One region of the Paenibacillus durus genome, then DNA from elsewhere that is predicted to be linked to it. Evidence: riboswitches for the same ligand, from Rfam matches in the RefSeq annotation. Region 1 holds a riboswitch; the other holds the start of a gene.
What was found. A riboswitch is a leader RNA that binds a small molecule or an ion and turns the genes downstream of it on or off. The one in region 1 is predicted to bind cobalamin.
Positions count from the first base shown of each region.

Region 2: it holds a riboswitch for cobalamin, as region 1 does, so the genes downstream of both, metE (5-methyltetrahydropteroyltriglutamate--homocysteine S-methyltransferase) here and cobT (nicotinate-nucleotide--dimethylbenzimidazole phosphoribosyltransferase) in region 1, are expected to answer to the same signal.

Region 1 covers NZ_CP009288.1:2,151,102-2,159,233, forward strand. The annotation lists gene PDUR_RS09665 (GntR family transcriptional regulator) at 1-293, shown strand, start outside; gene PDUR_RS09670 (DMT family transporter) at 290-1,225, shown strand; gene PDUR_RS09675 (hypothetical protein) at 2,454-3,551, shown strand; gene PDUR_RS09680 (histidine phosphatase family protein) at 3,602-4,156, shown strand; cobalamin riboswitch at 4,186-4,391, shown strand; gene cobT (nicotinate-nucleotide--dimethylbenzimidazole phosphoribosyltransferase) at 4,527-5,621, shown strand; gene cobJ (precorrin-3B C(17)-methyltransferase) at 5,751-7,451, shown strand; gene PDUR_RS09695 (sirohydrochlorin chelatase) at 7,472-8,132, shown strand, end outside.
Region 2 covers NZ_CP009288.1:4,154,556-4,162,687, reverse strand. The annotation lists gene PDUR_RS17955 (AI-2E family transporter) at 61-1,140, opposite strand; gene PDUR_RS28845 (hypothetical protein) at 1,465-1,635, opposite strand; gene PDUR_RS17950 (Crp/Fnr family transcriptional regulator) at 1,800-2,294, shown strand; gene PDUR_RS17945 (YitT family protein) at 2,616-3,299, shown strand; gene PDUR_RS17935 (serine/threonine protein kinase) at 3,661-4,500, opposite strand; gene PDUR_RS17930 (undecaprenyl-diphosphate phosphatase) at 4,719-5,579, shown strand; cobalamin riboswitch at 5,683-5,886, shown strand; gene metE (5-methyltetrahydropteroyltriglutamate--homocysteine S-methyltransferase) at 6,108-8,132, shown strand, end outside.

The DNA of each region.
Region 1 (8,132 bases):
GATTTAAAACAATGGAATGTGATGAAAAATTCCACAATTTTATTGTTGATCTTGCTGATAATCCGTACATTACGGACTTCTCGTCGATACTGCAATTACATATTCGGCAGTTTAAATATGTGTTTTTAAAAGGACATGAATTGGTTGTAAGAGAATCATTAAGAGAACATAAAGCTTTAATTCAAGCTTTTGAAGACCGTGATCCTGAGAAGGCTGCGTCTATTATGAAGCAGAATTGGCTTAGACCGATGAAGGAAGTTTACAAATCTCTTGTCAGTGAAAAAGAATTATGAAAAAGGAAAAGCAATGGCTAGCAGATTTATCTTTGCTTTTAATTGCAGTGGTTTGGGGTTCCAGTTATCTTGCAACAAAGGTTGTTTTATCAGATATAGCGGTATTCCCATTCCTTTTTATTCGTTTTATGCTTACAGTAATTATTATGGCTCTACTGACGTGGAAAAAATGTGTGAAAGCCTCCATACATACTTGGCTGTCAGGTATTATTTTTGGCTTATTTCTTTCAGGTATTTTCACTTCAGAAACTTGGGGGATTAATGGTACATCTGCTACTAACGCTGGTTTTTTGATTAGTTTATTCGTTGTGTTCACACCAATTATGGAATCTATCATGTTTAGAACAAGACTGAATGTTGGTATTTTAGGTTCGGTATTACTATCTGTCATAGGAACTTTCTTTTTAACAATGAAAGACGGTTACCAATTTAATATTGGGGATGTATTGATCCTCGTTGCAGCATTATTACGTGCCGTTCAAATGACCGTGACACAAAAAATGACAAATGGAAGAGATATGGATTCAAGAGTGCTAGTTACCATTCAATTAAGTGTCGTTGCTGTCATTATGGGCATTTTATCACTGACAACAGAAGGTATTCATGCTTTTGTCGTGCCATCATCAATGAGATTTTGGCTGCTAACCGCTTATCTGGCTATTTTTTGTACGTTGTTCGCTTTTTATATTCAGCTGACCATGATCAGGCGTACCTCTCCAACCCGAGTGGGATTATTGATGGGAACAGAGCCATTATTTTCAGCACTATTTGCTGTCTTTTTAGGCGGTGAACATCTTTCGGTTCAAGAATGGCTGGGAGGACTTTTGATAGTTGCTGCCACCTATTATGGGCGTCATATGGAAACGAGAATCCGGATAAAAGATAGAATGGACAAAAATAATACAAACACTTCAGCAGTAGATGCAAAATAAACGATCATGATCTCTCGCTCACAAGCCTAGCAATTTCTGTGTTCGTAAAAAAACGCCCATATAAAGATTCCTTCGTCAAAAAAATGACTGCCAAGATACGCTGTAGGCTTTAGTTTTGGTCGAGAGAGGAAAATTTGTTTTTCATCTGGAGAGGCCAAGCGTGAAAAGAGTAAGTGTGAAGAGGCATGCTGTGAAAAAGTAAATGAAAATCGCCTTGCCCTTTGTTAAATAGGGGCAAGGCGATTTTTTTACCGTAAAACGTTTCACTGCATCATACAGCTGCCCGGCGGAAGAAGTCAGGGCCTGACAGTATGCATTAATTTCCTGCATAGCGGCTGACTGGCATTCTGGTTCACCTCTTATGTGTTACAAATTACCAAAAACATAACATGTAATATTTATGGTCAATAGATGTAATGGTTTGATTCTTGCGGAATCTGGGCTGCTTCTGTTCAGCGTGTGTCCGGTGTTGGTGACCGGGGTTTTCCTGCAAATCCGCAGGTTTATCAGGTGAATTTCGGGCAGGAAAAAGTAATGCCTGCGATTGCGCAGCTTTTAGAGCATGCGCGCCGCCAGGCGGGGAGATCGGGAGAGAAATGTCTGCGCTTTTGCAGGAATTGGGTCAGGGAGGAGGATTTCCACAGAAAAAGATGTGCAAACGCAGGAATGTCCGCTAGGAGATCAGGCGGCGAGTTAAAATTCGATCATAAAACGAATAAACTTATTTATATACGTTTACAAAAGAGATTGATAATGAATTAGTATTTACAGCCAATTCAGCTATGGACAGCATCTACCTGAACACCATCCAAGGGCGGACTAAAGTCCGAACCCTAACCTTGAAGCCCAAAGGTAAATTTTATTTTGGAGAAGGCCAGCCTCTACACAGAGCGAACATCCCAATGATATCTCTTGTGCCGGGAACTTTTACAAGGGTAGTAGCCGCTATTGATCATGCAAGAACGGAGGAACTAGGAACAGTAGAGCGGTCAAGCTTTAGTTTATTGGGTTTGTTTGCGAAAGAGGAATGAGACATGAATGGTATTGTTAAACCACGATTTATGTAGCCGTCTCATTGTTCTACAGGAATTTATTGACATAAATTACAAGTATCCATATAATCTAAAATGTAATAAATCTACATTTATAAAATATAATGTAATATGTTGTAGAATAAAATAGACTTGCTATTTTTATTGAATCTAATTTCTTTGAAAGGGTGGACATTTTGACTGAAAAAATACTTCCCGTAAAAGAACCGTTTTTGACTGGATATCCATATTATGCAGGTCCTTTAACTATTCTTTCAGCATCAGAAGAGAACTATCATCCTTGGTTGATGAGCAATTTTATACAATTAGTTCTTCAACAAGAAGATACGGGTATTAAGCTGGACTTCTTCCAACCATGGGTTACCTGGGTGCCCTATAGTTGTCCTTTTCTTGATATTCAATTATTGAACAAAGACATATTTGAGAAATTTAATGATTCATCCAACATTATCAAGTCCATAACGGATCGTATTGACTCTGGCTATTATGTTTACATGAGTGTTAACCATAAATATTTATCATGTTCAAATGTACAATGGTATAAACGAATTAATATAGCACATGAGTTATTTATTTACGGCTACAATATGGAAAAAATGATACTGAATGTTGCTGACAATTTTGGAGGAAAATATGAATTCAAAGATTGTTCATTTTATGAGTTTATACAATCTTACATAAATCCGGCTAATATTAATCTACATCACTATAATAGAGTTATATTAATGAAGCTTAATAAAGATATTAATGCGGAACTCGATATTCTAAGGATTTCTGATCTTTTAACTGATTATTTAGAGTCAAGGGATACTCGTATCCGTGATGATGGAAGTGTTAATTGGGCCAAGAATAGTTTTTTAGGTATAAGTGTTTACGATAAAATTATCGAGTATTTATATTTATTGCTGGAGGATAAGTGTGAGTATGATATAAGATTTTTACATATATTATGGGAACATAAAAAATGCATGGTTTACCGGATGAAATTACTGGAGGAAAAGCAAGTTTTGCAGGATTCTAAATTTTATGAGATGTACAAAAAAATAGAAAATGATGCGTTTATTCAAAGAAGTTTAATGATTAAGTTTTATATAAATAAAAACAAAGATATTATTACGGATATGATTCTTTGGTTGAAATCACTTAAAGAAACTGAAGAATTACTATTACGTGAATTATTAGAGCTGCTGACTCGTAGCCAAATGAGTGACCCAAAATATGTATTGGGCAATTCTCATGATATCTCTTTAAAATGGTCGTTAGTTCAGCTTTAATACAGCAACAGTGAATCAACATAACAGGGCAGGAAGGACAAGATGGAAGAATGCCTCTTTATCTGATGCGCCATGGCGAGACCGATTGGAACAACAAGGGGAGAATACAAGGGATACAGGATATCGGTCTGAATGAGCGCGGGATCGGCCAGATTCAGGAAGCTTCCAGACGGCTCAGAGAACGGATGAATGTTCATGCCGTTATTTCAAGCCCATTGCGAAGAGCCTTTGAATCGGCCAAAATTATAGCTTCCGTCCACGGACTCTCTGTTAAGGTTGACAGCCGGTTCGCGGAACGCTGCTTCGGTGAGCTGGAAGGCAAGACGCTGGGGGAAATCAGGTCTGTATTCCAAATAGAAAATCCAGAGCTGATCCGCTTCCCGGTCTACGGGGTCGAATCTATGGAATTGATGCAAGTGCGGGTGTGCGACGGAATTAGCAGTCTGGAGCCGTTGGCGGACAGAAATGTACTGCTTGTAACCCATGGCAGCATCATTCAGATGATTACCGGACAAGCAGAAATCGTAGAGAACGGTACGGTAATCGAATTAACGGATAAACTGAAAAACAGACTTATAGACTTCTCTTTAAATCTCAAGTTATAATAGACGTACTTTAAGCATATTTGTCTACAACAGCATATGAGAGAAAAGGTGAAACGCTGCGGCGTTTCTTAAAAGGGAAGAACGGTGAAAATCCGTCGCGGTCCCGCCACTGTAAATGGAGAGCGAGCTTTAAGCCACTGTGTCAAATGGGAAGGCTTAAGCAACTTGGTCATTATGATCTCGTTTTTGCGTCTGATCCATAAGTCAGGAGACCTGCCTTTTTTCAACAGCACGACTGACCTACGAGGATTAGGGAGGGGGAGAACGCTTGTATTGCGGCGATTAACGGCACTTCTACGCTCTTTTGTGTGTAGGAGTGCTTTTTTGTTTCTCAACTTGTTACATAGGTCTCTAAATAAAAGAGAGGATTGTGATTTTCTTGGAAAAATTATTGCAGGTGCTAAATGAGATTGAACGGCTCAATGTTGTATCGATGCATCAAATGAGAAAGCGCGTCAACAACCTGACCAAACCTTTGGGGAGTCTTGGCCGCCTAGAGGAAATCGCTGTAAAGCTTGCTGGTATTACTGGCAGCGTGCAGCCCCGTGTGGAAAATAAAGCGATTATCGTGATGTGCGGCGATCATGGGGTCGTTCAGGAAGGTGTCAGCGCATTTCCGCAGGAAGTTACCGGGCTGATGATGGCGAATTTTATTCGCCAAGGCGCTGCGGTTAATGTGCTTGCACAGCAAGCGGGGGCGGAGGTTCACGTTGTCGATATCGGAACTTTGCTGACAGACCTGCCGGAAGGTGTAGTGCAGCGGAAAGTTCGCCCGGGAACGGCCAATATGGCTAAAGGGCCGGCGATGACCAAGGAAGAAGCGGTTGCCGCGCTCCAGGTCGGGATAGATACGGCTTACGAGCTTGCTGATAAAGGGATCGAAGTGATCGGTTTAGGGGAAATGGGCATCGGCAACACGACTCCGAGCAGCGCCATGACGGCAGTGTTCACTAACCATCCGGCGGAACAGATCACCGGAAAGGGATCGGGTATCAATGACGAAGCGTTAGCCGCCAAAACGAAGGTAATCGAACGGGCGATAGAGGTTAACCGGCCAAATCCCGGTGACGCTGTCGACGTACTCGCCAAGGTAGGGGGACTAGAAATCGCCGGGCTCGCGGGCGTGATATTAGGAGCGGCAGCCCGCAAGGTTCCGGTGGTTATTGACGGGGTGATTACAGGGGCTGCGGCGCTGGCTGCCTGCCGGATCGAACCACGCTGCCAGGATTACTTATTCGCTTCCCATTTGTCCGTTGAACCGGCGCACCGGATCGTTCTGGATGAGCTTGGGCTGAAGCCTTTACTGCATCTGGACATGCGCCTTGGAGAAGGGACTGGGGCCGCACTTGCCCTGCCTGTAATCGAATCAGCCCTCCAATTGGTTGCGAAGATGGCCACTTTTGAGGATCTCGGTATCCCGAGCCCGGCCCCCGAAGAAGATGAATTCGGCCTTGCGGTTCAGTGATCCGGCTCCGGGTGCAGCAGGATACTCAGGTTAAGCCGGTCCCGGGAAGTTGATTCTACGAACCCGGCTTCCTCTAAGGAAAGCTTGGTGTTACGGGGATAGTTGTTTCATACAGAGGAGGCAGCACGAATGGAAGAGAAGAGAGGCAAACTGCTTGTGATCGGGTTTGGGCCGGGAGCTTTTGAACAGATTACGGATCGTGCCCGCAGGGCAATTGAGGAAAGCGAAGTCATTATTGGCTACAACACTTATGTGGATTTGATCCGGGGCCTGCTGACCACTCAGGAGATCGTCAGAACCGGCATGACGGAAGAGGTAAGCCGCGCTCAGGAAGCTGTACGGCAGGCGTATATGGGAAGGACGGTTGCAGTGATTTCCAGCGGCGACGCCGGTGTATACGGAATGGCCGGGCTGATTTATGAAGTGTTGATGGAAAAGAAATGGCATCCTGATGAAGGAGTGGAAGTAGAGGTTATTCCCGGAATATCCTCGATCAACTCCTGTGCAGCCCTGCTTGGGGCGCCAATTATGCATGATGCCTGCACGATCAGTCTGAGCGATCATTTAACCCCCTGGGACACGATTGCCAAACGCGTGGAAGCGGCGGCTGCGGCAGATTTTGTAATCGCTCTGTATAATCCGCGAAGCGGAAGGCGCACCCGGCAGATCGCCGAGACTCAGCGGATTTTGCTGGGGCACCGTTCTCCGGACACGCCGGTGGGCCTGGTGAAGAGCGCTTACCGGGACCGGCAGCAGGTCGTCCTTACCACGCTCGCGGACATGCTGGAGCATGAAATAGGGATGCTTACGACGGTTATTATCGGCAACTCCTCGACGGTGGTATATGACGGGCTAATGATTACGCCAAGAGGCTACCAGCGGAAATATACGCTGGATTCCGAAGAGCAGAGACTAAGGCCAAGCGAGCGTCTGCAGGTGGCAGCGGAGCCGTGGTCACTGAGTGCGAAAGAACAGGCTGGAGAGAGCGGGGAAGCAAAGTCCGCCGAGCGTGATTTCCTGGCTTCTGCCTCTTATAGCAGCGCGAATTCGTCCAGCCCTCTCGAAGCGGCGATGGAGGCGCTGCAAATTCTCGAGGCTAAAGGCATCGTCTCCGGGGGCTCAGTCGGTTCAGCCCCGTCTGCCGCCGTGAACCCGTCCGCCCCAACTGCCGCCGCAAATCCGAACGCCCTTTTTGAGGTGGGAGTGGCGCCGGGCATTGCGAATAAGAAATTCACTGCGCGTCAAATGGCGCTGCTTGCGGAAATCGCAGGTGAACAGGGGGAAATGGAGTATACCCCGCATCACCAAATCATTCTGCGCATCCCCGGGGGCGATCCCGAGCGGGTTGTGGCGGAATTGAAAGCGGAGAAGCTGCTCGTCTTCCCGGTTGGCGATGTTGCACAGATTAAAGCCTGCGACTTCTGCAATTTGGAGAAAGACGGGTCAATCCCCGTCGCGGAAGAGCTGAACCGGGTCATCGGCGGATTAAAAACGCCCAAGGAATTGAAAATCGGCTTTAACGGCTGCGGTATGGCCTGCTATGGGGCTGTTCTTGAGGATATCGGCATTGTATACCGTAAAGGGGCGTATGACCTGTTCCTGGGCGGCAAGACGATCGGGCGAAACGCCCATCCGGCGCAGCCGGCAGCCGAAGGGATTGCAGCGGATCAAATTGTAGATACGGTTGAACGGATTTTCCGGGAATATGCCGATAAAGCTTTTCCGGGTGAAAGATTTCATAAGTTTTTTAAACGTGTGGGGACGATTGCCGGGTTCAGACATCAGGAACAGCCTGCCGCTGCTGTGGCGGATGCGGTCTGCGGCGATTAACGATCATGAGGAGGAAGAAGATGGACGCGATATTGTTGGTGGGGCATGGAAGCCGGGACCCCGAAGGGAACGAGGAACTGCTGCAGTTTGCCGATACGGTGCGTCAGGCTGCGCCCCAGTATAAAATAGAGACCTGCTTTTTGGAGTTTGTGCAGCCGGATATTGCCCGGGGAATAGCCAACTGCGTTGAGCAGGGAGCCACTCGGGTTGTTGTAATTCCGATCATGCTGTTCGCGGCGGGCCATGCCAAAATCCATATCCCTTTTGAGATTGACCGGGCCAAGAAGCTGTATCCCGCCGTGGAATTCGTCTATGGGCGTCCGATTGGCGTTCACCAAAAGGTGATGGAGATCCTGACCTCCCGTGTGGCGTCCGCCGGATTTAAGACCGGCAGCCCGGAGCTGCCGATAGAACATGGACTGCGCGAACTGGAAACGGCTGTTCTGCTGATTGGCCGGGGGAGCAGCGATGGCGATGCTAACGGCGACTTTTTTAAGATGACCCGACTGCTGTGGGAGCAGCTTCCGGTCAAATGGGTGGAAAACTGCTTTATTGGCGTTACGGAGCCTACCTTTGAGGATGGTCTGGAAAGAGTCTTACGGCTTGGCGCGAAAAAAATCTTCGTCCTTCCTTACTTTCTGTTTACAGGAATTTTGATTAAGCGAATTGAGGACATGACAG
Region 2 (8,132 bases), 2.0 Mb from region 1:
AGCCTTGTCTGCAAATTATGCAGGCAGGGCTCTTTTTAACACGGTATAGACAGGCCTCAGTTAAGTTTCATTCATCCGTTCTGCAACGATAATTTCGTATACCCGAAGAAAAATAATTTTGACGGTCATATAGACCGGCAGTGCCAGCAGCACACCGATAATACCGTAGAATTCTCCGCCCACAAGTACAATGATTACCGTAGTCAGCGGATGGACATCCAGAGATTTGCCGTAAATGATCGGAGTAAGCAGGTTATCCTGGATTTGCTGTGCAGCGACAATAATGACCAGAGACCACAAGGCGGTCATGGGAGATTCGATAAAACTGACGATTACAACGGGAATGGAAGCAAGAATAGCGCCGATATAGGGAATGAAGTTCAACGGCACCGACACGAGGGCAAGCAGCAGGGCATATGGCAAACCGATCACAAGAAAACCGATGTACAGGGTGAGGCCCAGGATCAGATTCAGAATCACCCGCGTAACGATGAAGCTGCTGAGCGCAGAATCGACTTGCTCCAGCGTTTCCTGCCCTTCACTCCGGTATTTTCGCGGAATCAGTCCGAGCAGAATACGGGGCAGCTTATGGCTGTCTTTCAGCATATAGTACAAAATAATCGGCAGCGTGGCCACAACGACAACAATGTTGGAGATGACCGTTATCAGATTGCTGATGGAGTTCGTTACCCAGGTTACCGCGTTTTGCAGGTATTCGGTTAGCCGGACCGTCAAATCCGATTCCCCGTGAAATAACCTCGCAAACATCGGGTTCTCGCGCAGACGGTCAAGCTGGGTCTGGAGATCCTGGACAAGGTACGGCGCGTTTCGGATAAAATTTTGGATTTGATCCTGCAGCGTCGGCCAGACGGCGACCCAGAAAATAGCGAACAGAGCAATAAATACGGCATAGATGAGCAAAATGGCGATCGGGCGCTTGAGCTTTCTTTTTTCCAGATAATTGACCAGCGGGCGGAGCAAATAATACATGAATCCGGAGAGCATCATCGGTACAAGCAGCAGGTTAATGATGGTTCCGATAGGCGAGAATAGAACGATAACCTTGGAGCCGAGATAAAGGATAAGCAGTAGAAATATGATTCCAAGCGTGGTACGGAAAAACTTGTTCTGCAGCAGCAATGGCCGCACCTCCTAATATGGACCCAAATAGTATGTATGATGGATCTACTAATATGCAGTCTACTAAATAGTTAAACCCGATTCCAGGTTTGTAACCGCCGGATTCATTTCAGGCCAAGGAATGGCGAACATGACAAACAGGCTGTCTTCCCGAATTAATCGGAACGAAAGACAGCCTTGCTTTCATGTACTTCTGCGAGAGCGGCGCCGCCGTTTCTTCTTGAAATATAAGACTTTATAAGCTTCTCGCCTATCGTTTGGCCTTATATTTTTACGAGAAACGTACCTGCTTCTTAAAAAGACTCCGTCAGGCGTTTCTTCTTATTATCTTAATTTTTTGTTAGGTTCTGCCTGAGTCGTTTCCTTTGCTTTTACAAGGGACAAGAAAAAGAAGAAATCGCCTAAAGCGCTCAGCGCCGCAGCGATGATGGCGTAATCTTCTGCGGACATTTCCTCTTCCTGTGGGATGCGTTGGATGTTTTTCTTATTTGCCATCTTCTCTCACCCGCTTCATCTGGTCGTATGCTACAAGGTATGCTGCGAAGAGTAAAGACGGAATAGGCGGGAAGGATGTATTTTCCAAGGCTTCTTGAGCAGGAAGGGGCATATTGATTATACTGGATTAATCGGACAATCACTGGCTAAAGGAGAATTAAGGGATGATACTGCATAAAGGGGAGATTTTATTTAGGCAGGGCGATAGCTGTGATACGTTGTACCATATCAAGAGCGGTCTATTCAAGGTGACAAGACTGCATGAGAATGGGAATATCGTGCTGTTCAACATTCTTTATCCCGGGGAGACGGTGCCTCACCATTCGCTCATCTCGCCTAAAGAAGCTCACGGGACGGCCACTGCGCTCATGAGCAGCGAAGCCCAGCCCATCCCGGCCTCGGAATGGTACCGCCAGCTTCGCGAGGAGCCGGGTAAAGCAATGGAGGTTGCCCTTCTGCTGCAGGAAAAGGTAAGATTCATGCAGACCCGGCTGGATCATCTTACGATCGGGTCGCCTGCCGAAAGGCTGGAGCTGCTAATAAAATGGCTGCGCGATTATTCGCACGGGGTCCCATTAACCGAACTGCTGACTCAGGAAGAGATCGGACAGCTGATCGGCGTCCGCAGGGAGACGGTGAACAGGCTGCTGCGCGGCTGAGCTTGTACTTTTTCTGGAAGAACTTGTCTACTTGTTGGGAAATAGCCTTTTCTGTGGTATAATGGGGTCAGAATTCAAAACAAAATCGAAAGGATCAGGATACCATGTGTCCCCGAAGGACGATTCCCCAAAGGACGATTTGGAAACGTTATGATCTATCTTATACTTAGCTTCCTTGTAGAAGGTGTGTGAACAGTCAGTTGACGCTAGCCGCCTCTACGAAGGAAGGGAATAGGTATGCGAAGGAGAAAGACAACCGATTCACCCCGTCGTAGAGGTTGGTGGGACGTCTAGCCGCCATTTACGATAAGGGGAGCCTGTATGAGGAACCATAACAGCGGTGTTCGTCTGCCGCTACAATTGACGATTAATTTGATCGGAACGTTGTTGCTTAGTTTTACTTACTATCACATCAATTATCAGAACCATTTGACCGAGGGCGGGTTCGTTGGGCTGTCGCTGCTCGGCAAGTACGTTCTGGGACTGTCGCCATCGCTCACCGTGCTGCTGCTTGATCTTCCGGTTCTGCTGGCAGCCTTGGTACTCAAAGGAAAGAGATTTGTCTGCAATACATTTATTTCCATAGGGTCGTTTACCGTGTTCTACGGACTGATGGAGCGCTATTCCGGACTAGTGCTTAATTTCCATGGCAACCTGGCGCTGGCGGCGCTGCTGTCCGGACTGCTGACGGGTCTTGGCGCGGGACTGGTGCTGCGATGCGGAGGCGCTAGCGGCGGTGATGACATCCTGTCTCTCTTGATCAGCGAGTGGAAGGGGATTAAGGTCGGCACCGTGTTCATTATAATGGACATTGTCGTGCTGCTGCTGTCACTCTTCTATATGCCGCTCAGAGAAACGATGTATACGGCGATGGCGGTGATCGTGGCCGGCCAGGTTATCACGTTTATAACCTCGCTTGGCAAGCCGAAACGGACAAAGAAAAAGCTGCAGGTTCAGCCTGCGCTTGTGGGCCGTAAAGAAGCAACCGCCGCAGGAAAATTATAATAATTATTTGGGGTCAGCCGAAACCGGCTGGCTTTTTCTACGTATAGAAGGAGTAAGGATGCAAATCCTAAAACTATACAGTATCCGAATAAAAGGAGGAAACAGCATGCTCAGGAGGCTTATCGACAAACTCATTCACTCCGTCGGACACTCGAAACACGAAAGACACGGAGGTTCTTCCGGAAATTACCGGAGACCAATGCATTACAGAAATTCGTCCAGCAGCAGACCCGGTTACGGGAGCGGACGCGGCCACGGCTATTACAAGAACAGATATGGAAGTTCAAGCTGAATATTCGCTTCTAAATGCAGTAAATAAGAAACGGATGCTAACCTATTTTAGGGAGGCGTCCGTTTCTTGTTATTCATTGAGATCGGCTAAGGAGTCCAAATCGGATAATGCCTGCTGGGCATCCCGAATGAACTCCTGCGTTTCCGTGTATGGATTCGATTCCTCGTCAAGCAGTCTCAGCAGTATGTGCCGCACTCCCGCCGTAAGCTCCAGCTCTTCGGACCAGCTTCGCTCGGCGCCGCCCGGCGCGGGAGTATACCCTGAATACAGCATATAAAGCATAAGATGTCCGATATCGTGCAAATCCGATTGTTTGGACGCGGGCATGCGCTTTGGCAGTCCGTCCTTATCCCGCTCCGCTTCGCCGTTATTACAAGGGGGATCGTCCCCGATCCGGCGGGCCAGACCAAAATCGATTAAGTAGATATCATCCCCCCGGAGAATGATGTTGGGAATGCGCAGATCAAGGTGCACGAAGCCGCGTTCATGCACATGGTTCACCCGTTCCATCAAGCTCAAGACGAAGCGGAGCGTGTCTTTTTCCCCGAAAATGAATCCCCGCTCGAAAATTAGCTGCTCCAATGTATAACCCTCAATATAATCGGTAACCAGCCAAGCAGAGCCGTTCTCCTCAAAATAATCTCTGCAGGCCGGGATATAGGGATGATCCAGCTGCTTAAGGATATCCCGTTCCCGCTTCAGCATCTGCTTCCCAGCATCCTGTTTGCTCGGTTTGGCCTGTTTGACGGCCACCTGGCGTCTCTCCCGCTTATCCAGGCAGCGGTAAGCCAGTCCGTAGCTTCCCATGCCGATCCGGGAGAGCACCTCGTAACGCTGCCCAATCAGCTCTCCTTTCTCCCTGGGGTAATCCCTCCAGGCGGATATGAATGCGCGCATGCGTGCAAGCAATGGACATCCTCCCAACAGTATTCCGTCATGTGTAATCTATTCCTTCATTATTGCATATTTACCTAGGGCATTCGCAAGTCTGGAAGTCAGATGACAAGAGATGCGGTTAGAGTTTCTTACCTGAAAAGTGGGGCTGCAAGTTTCAGAAATTACATCCAGTGTTTAAGCTACAGTATAAAGAAAAAATATTGAAATCTAATCATTGAGGAGGCGTAAGCTTGGATCTGCTAGCCATTATTAAAGCCATCGTACTTGGTCTGGTCGAAGGCCTGACCGAATTCGCTCCGGTATCTTCTACAGGACATATGATTATTGTCGATGATATATGGTTGAAATCGCAGGAGTTTCTCGGAAAATACACAGCTAATACATTTAAAGTCGTGACCCAGCTCGGTTCAATCCTTGCGGTTGTCGTCATTTTCAGGAAACGTTTTATTGATTTGCTCGGACTGAAACGCTTTAGCAAGGAATCGCTTGAACCGGTCCCGGACGGCCAGCTGCAGGTACAGACCGGGGGCCGTCTGAAGCTTGGACAGGTTATTGTAGGTCTCATTCCTGCCGGTCTGCTAGGAATGTTATTCGAAGATTATATTGATGAATATTTGTTCTCGACATCAACCGTGCTGATCGGTCTGGTAATTGGCGCCCTATTTATGATTTGCGCGGATTTATTTGCTCCGAAGCGCGCCAGGAAGCAGAGTGTTGACCAGATTACATACAGGCAAGCGCTTGCGGTGGGGTTAATCCAGTGTGTCTCGCTCTGGCCCGGCTTCTCCCGCTCCGGCTCGACGATTTCGGGAGGCGTCCTGCTTGGCCTGAGCCACCGGGCCGCCGCCGATTTCACCTTTATTATGGCCGTTCCGATCATGGCCGGCGCAAGCCTGATCTCGCTTTACAAGAACTGGCAGTATTTTACGCTCGATGCACTGCCGTTCTTTATCGCCGGATTTATCAGCGCCTTCGTGTTCGCGCTGCTGTCGATGCGGTTCTTTCTGAAGCTGATCAACCGGATCAAGCTGCTGCCGTTCGCCATCTACCGCATTGTGCTGGCCACCGTGGTCTATATTATTTTCTTTTAACCGGTTATCAGGTATCGATATAACCAGAACCCCTATCTCCTATTGCGAGCCGCAGGGTCTTGCCGTAACATAAATGTTGTACTCATCAACCACTCAAACCATTCACTAAATAACGGAAACAGGTGCTTGCCGGAATAGAGAATTCCGGAGCTTAATAGGGAAGCTCGGTGCAAAGCCGACGCGGTCCCGCCACTGTAACGGAAGAGTCTTTCAGCCCTTTATGCCACTGTCAGCCCGCGCTGACGGGAAGGCCGCTTACGGACGATGACGCCGCAGCCAGGAGACCTGCCTGTTTCAACGCACTGCAGTACCTACGGGAGATAGGGAGGTGTTAGATCGCAAACGTGATATTAACGTAGGCGTCTTTCCTCTTGGGCTTTTAAGGAAGGACGCCTTTTTGTTGGATCGTTTATGTGAAATAGGAAGCGGGCCTTCCGAGGCGGATAAGATGTCACTTCCTCAAACAACGTAGTTTGATGTTTTTTTGGAAGACCACGGCAGGATAAGTCGAATAGGAGGAACATGGAAATGACAACGCAAGTAAAAACAAGCAATCTCGGATATCCAAGAATCGGCGCGAACCGGGAATGGAAAAAAGCGCTGGAGGGTTACTGGGCGGGACGAACCCAGGAGGAACAGCTGCGGGCGGAAATGGACCGCATGCAGCTGGGTAATCTGCGCAAGCAGCAGGAGGCGGGTATCGATCTGATTCCTGTCGGAGATTTCACCTATTACGATCATGTGCTGGATACGGCAGTCATGTTCGGCATTGTGCCGCCCAGGTACCGGTATGAAGATAGACCTGCCGGACTGGATTTATATTTTGCCATGGCCCGAGGTAATTCCCGGGCGGCGGCATGCGAAATGACGAAATGGTTCAATACGAATTACCATTACATCGTGCCGGAGATCGGGGATCTTAAGCCTGTTCTGACGGAGAACAAACCGCTTGCCGCATACCGGTTCGCCAAATCGCAGGCGGGCATTGACGGCAAGCCCGTGGTCATTGGACTCTATACGTTCCTGAAGCTGTCCAAGGGCTTTGCCCCTTCGGAAATCCGCAGTGTGGCGCAGCGCTTTCTGCCGGTCTATGTGCAGCTGCTGCAGGAACTGGAGCGAGAGGGGGCGGCCTGGGTTCAAATAGACGAACCTGCGGTAGTGACCGGACTTCGGGAAGAGGATATTAAGCTTCTAAGCGAAATTTATGGCGAGCTTCATTCCGCTGTTCCGGGACTCTCCATTATGCTGCAGACTTACTTCGAGTCCGCCGAACCGCTTGAAGCCCTGCTGAAGCTGCCGGTGCAGGGGATCGGACTCGATTTTGTACACGACAGCGGGGCTAATCTGGAAGCGATCGAGCGCTTGGGCTGGCCGAAGGATAAGACGCTTGGAGCCGGAGTGATCGACGGGCGCGGGATTTGGCGCTGCGACCCGGATGATAAGCTGGCGCTGGCTCAGCGCTTGACTGCCCTTGTCCCGGAGGGCAAATTGATTTTGCAGCCGTCCAGCAGCCTGCTGCACGTGCCTGTGACAGTGCGCAGCGAGGAGAAGCTGAAGCCGGAGGTGCGCAGCGCGCTGGCCTTCGCCGATGAGAAGCTGGCGGAGCTTGCGCTGCTGAAACGGGCGCTGCTTGAGGGCCGTGACGCCGCCGGGGCTTCGTTAGCCGAGACGCAGGCTGCGCTGGCCGCCTTCCGCAAGCTGCCCGAGCGCAGCCGCGCGGACGTGGCGGAGCTTGAACGCGGCCTGGCCGAGCTGCCCGACCGGCGAAGCCCGGCCTATGCCGAGCGGGCAAAGCGCCAGCAGGACAAGTGGCGGCTGCCGCTGCTGCCGACAACGACCATCGGCAGCTTTCCGCAGACGCCGGAGGTCCGGCAGGCGCGGCTGAAATGGCGCAAGGGCGAGCTGAGCGAGGAAGTCTATGACGGCTTTATCCGCCGGCAAATTGCGGACTCCATCGCACTTCAGGAGAACATCGGTCTGGATGTTCTGGTGCATGGCGAGTTTGAACGAACAGATATGGTGGAGTTCTTCGGGGAGAAGCTGGATGGATTTCTGTTCACCCAGAACGGCTGGGTGCAATCCTACGGTTCCCGGTGCGTTAAGCCGCCGGTCATATACGCCGATGTCGCGTTCACCGAACCGATGACTGTCAAGGAAAGCGTCTATGCGCAGTCTTTGACGAAGCTGCCGGTAAAGGGCATGCTGACCGGGCCGGTCACGATTCTGAACTGGTCCTTCGTGCGTGACGATTTAAGCCGGGAGCGGCTAGCGAACCAGATTGCGCTCGCGCTGCGGCAGGAGGTGCTGGCACTCGAAAGCGCTGGAGTGGAAATGATTCAGGTGGACGAGCCGGCGGTGCGTGAAGGACTTCCGCTCAAGGAGAAGGACCGCAGGCATTATCTGGACTGGGCCGTAAAATCTTTCAGAATCTCAACGAATCTCGTCCGCGATACGACGCAAATTCATACCCATATGTGCTATTGCGAATTTGGTGATATGATCGACTCCATTTCCGATATGGATGCGGATGTTATTTCCATTGAGACATCGCGC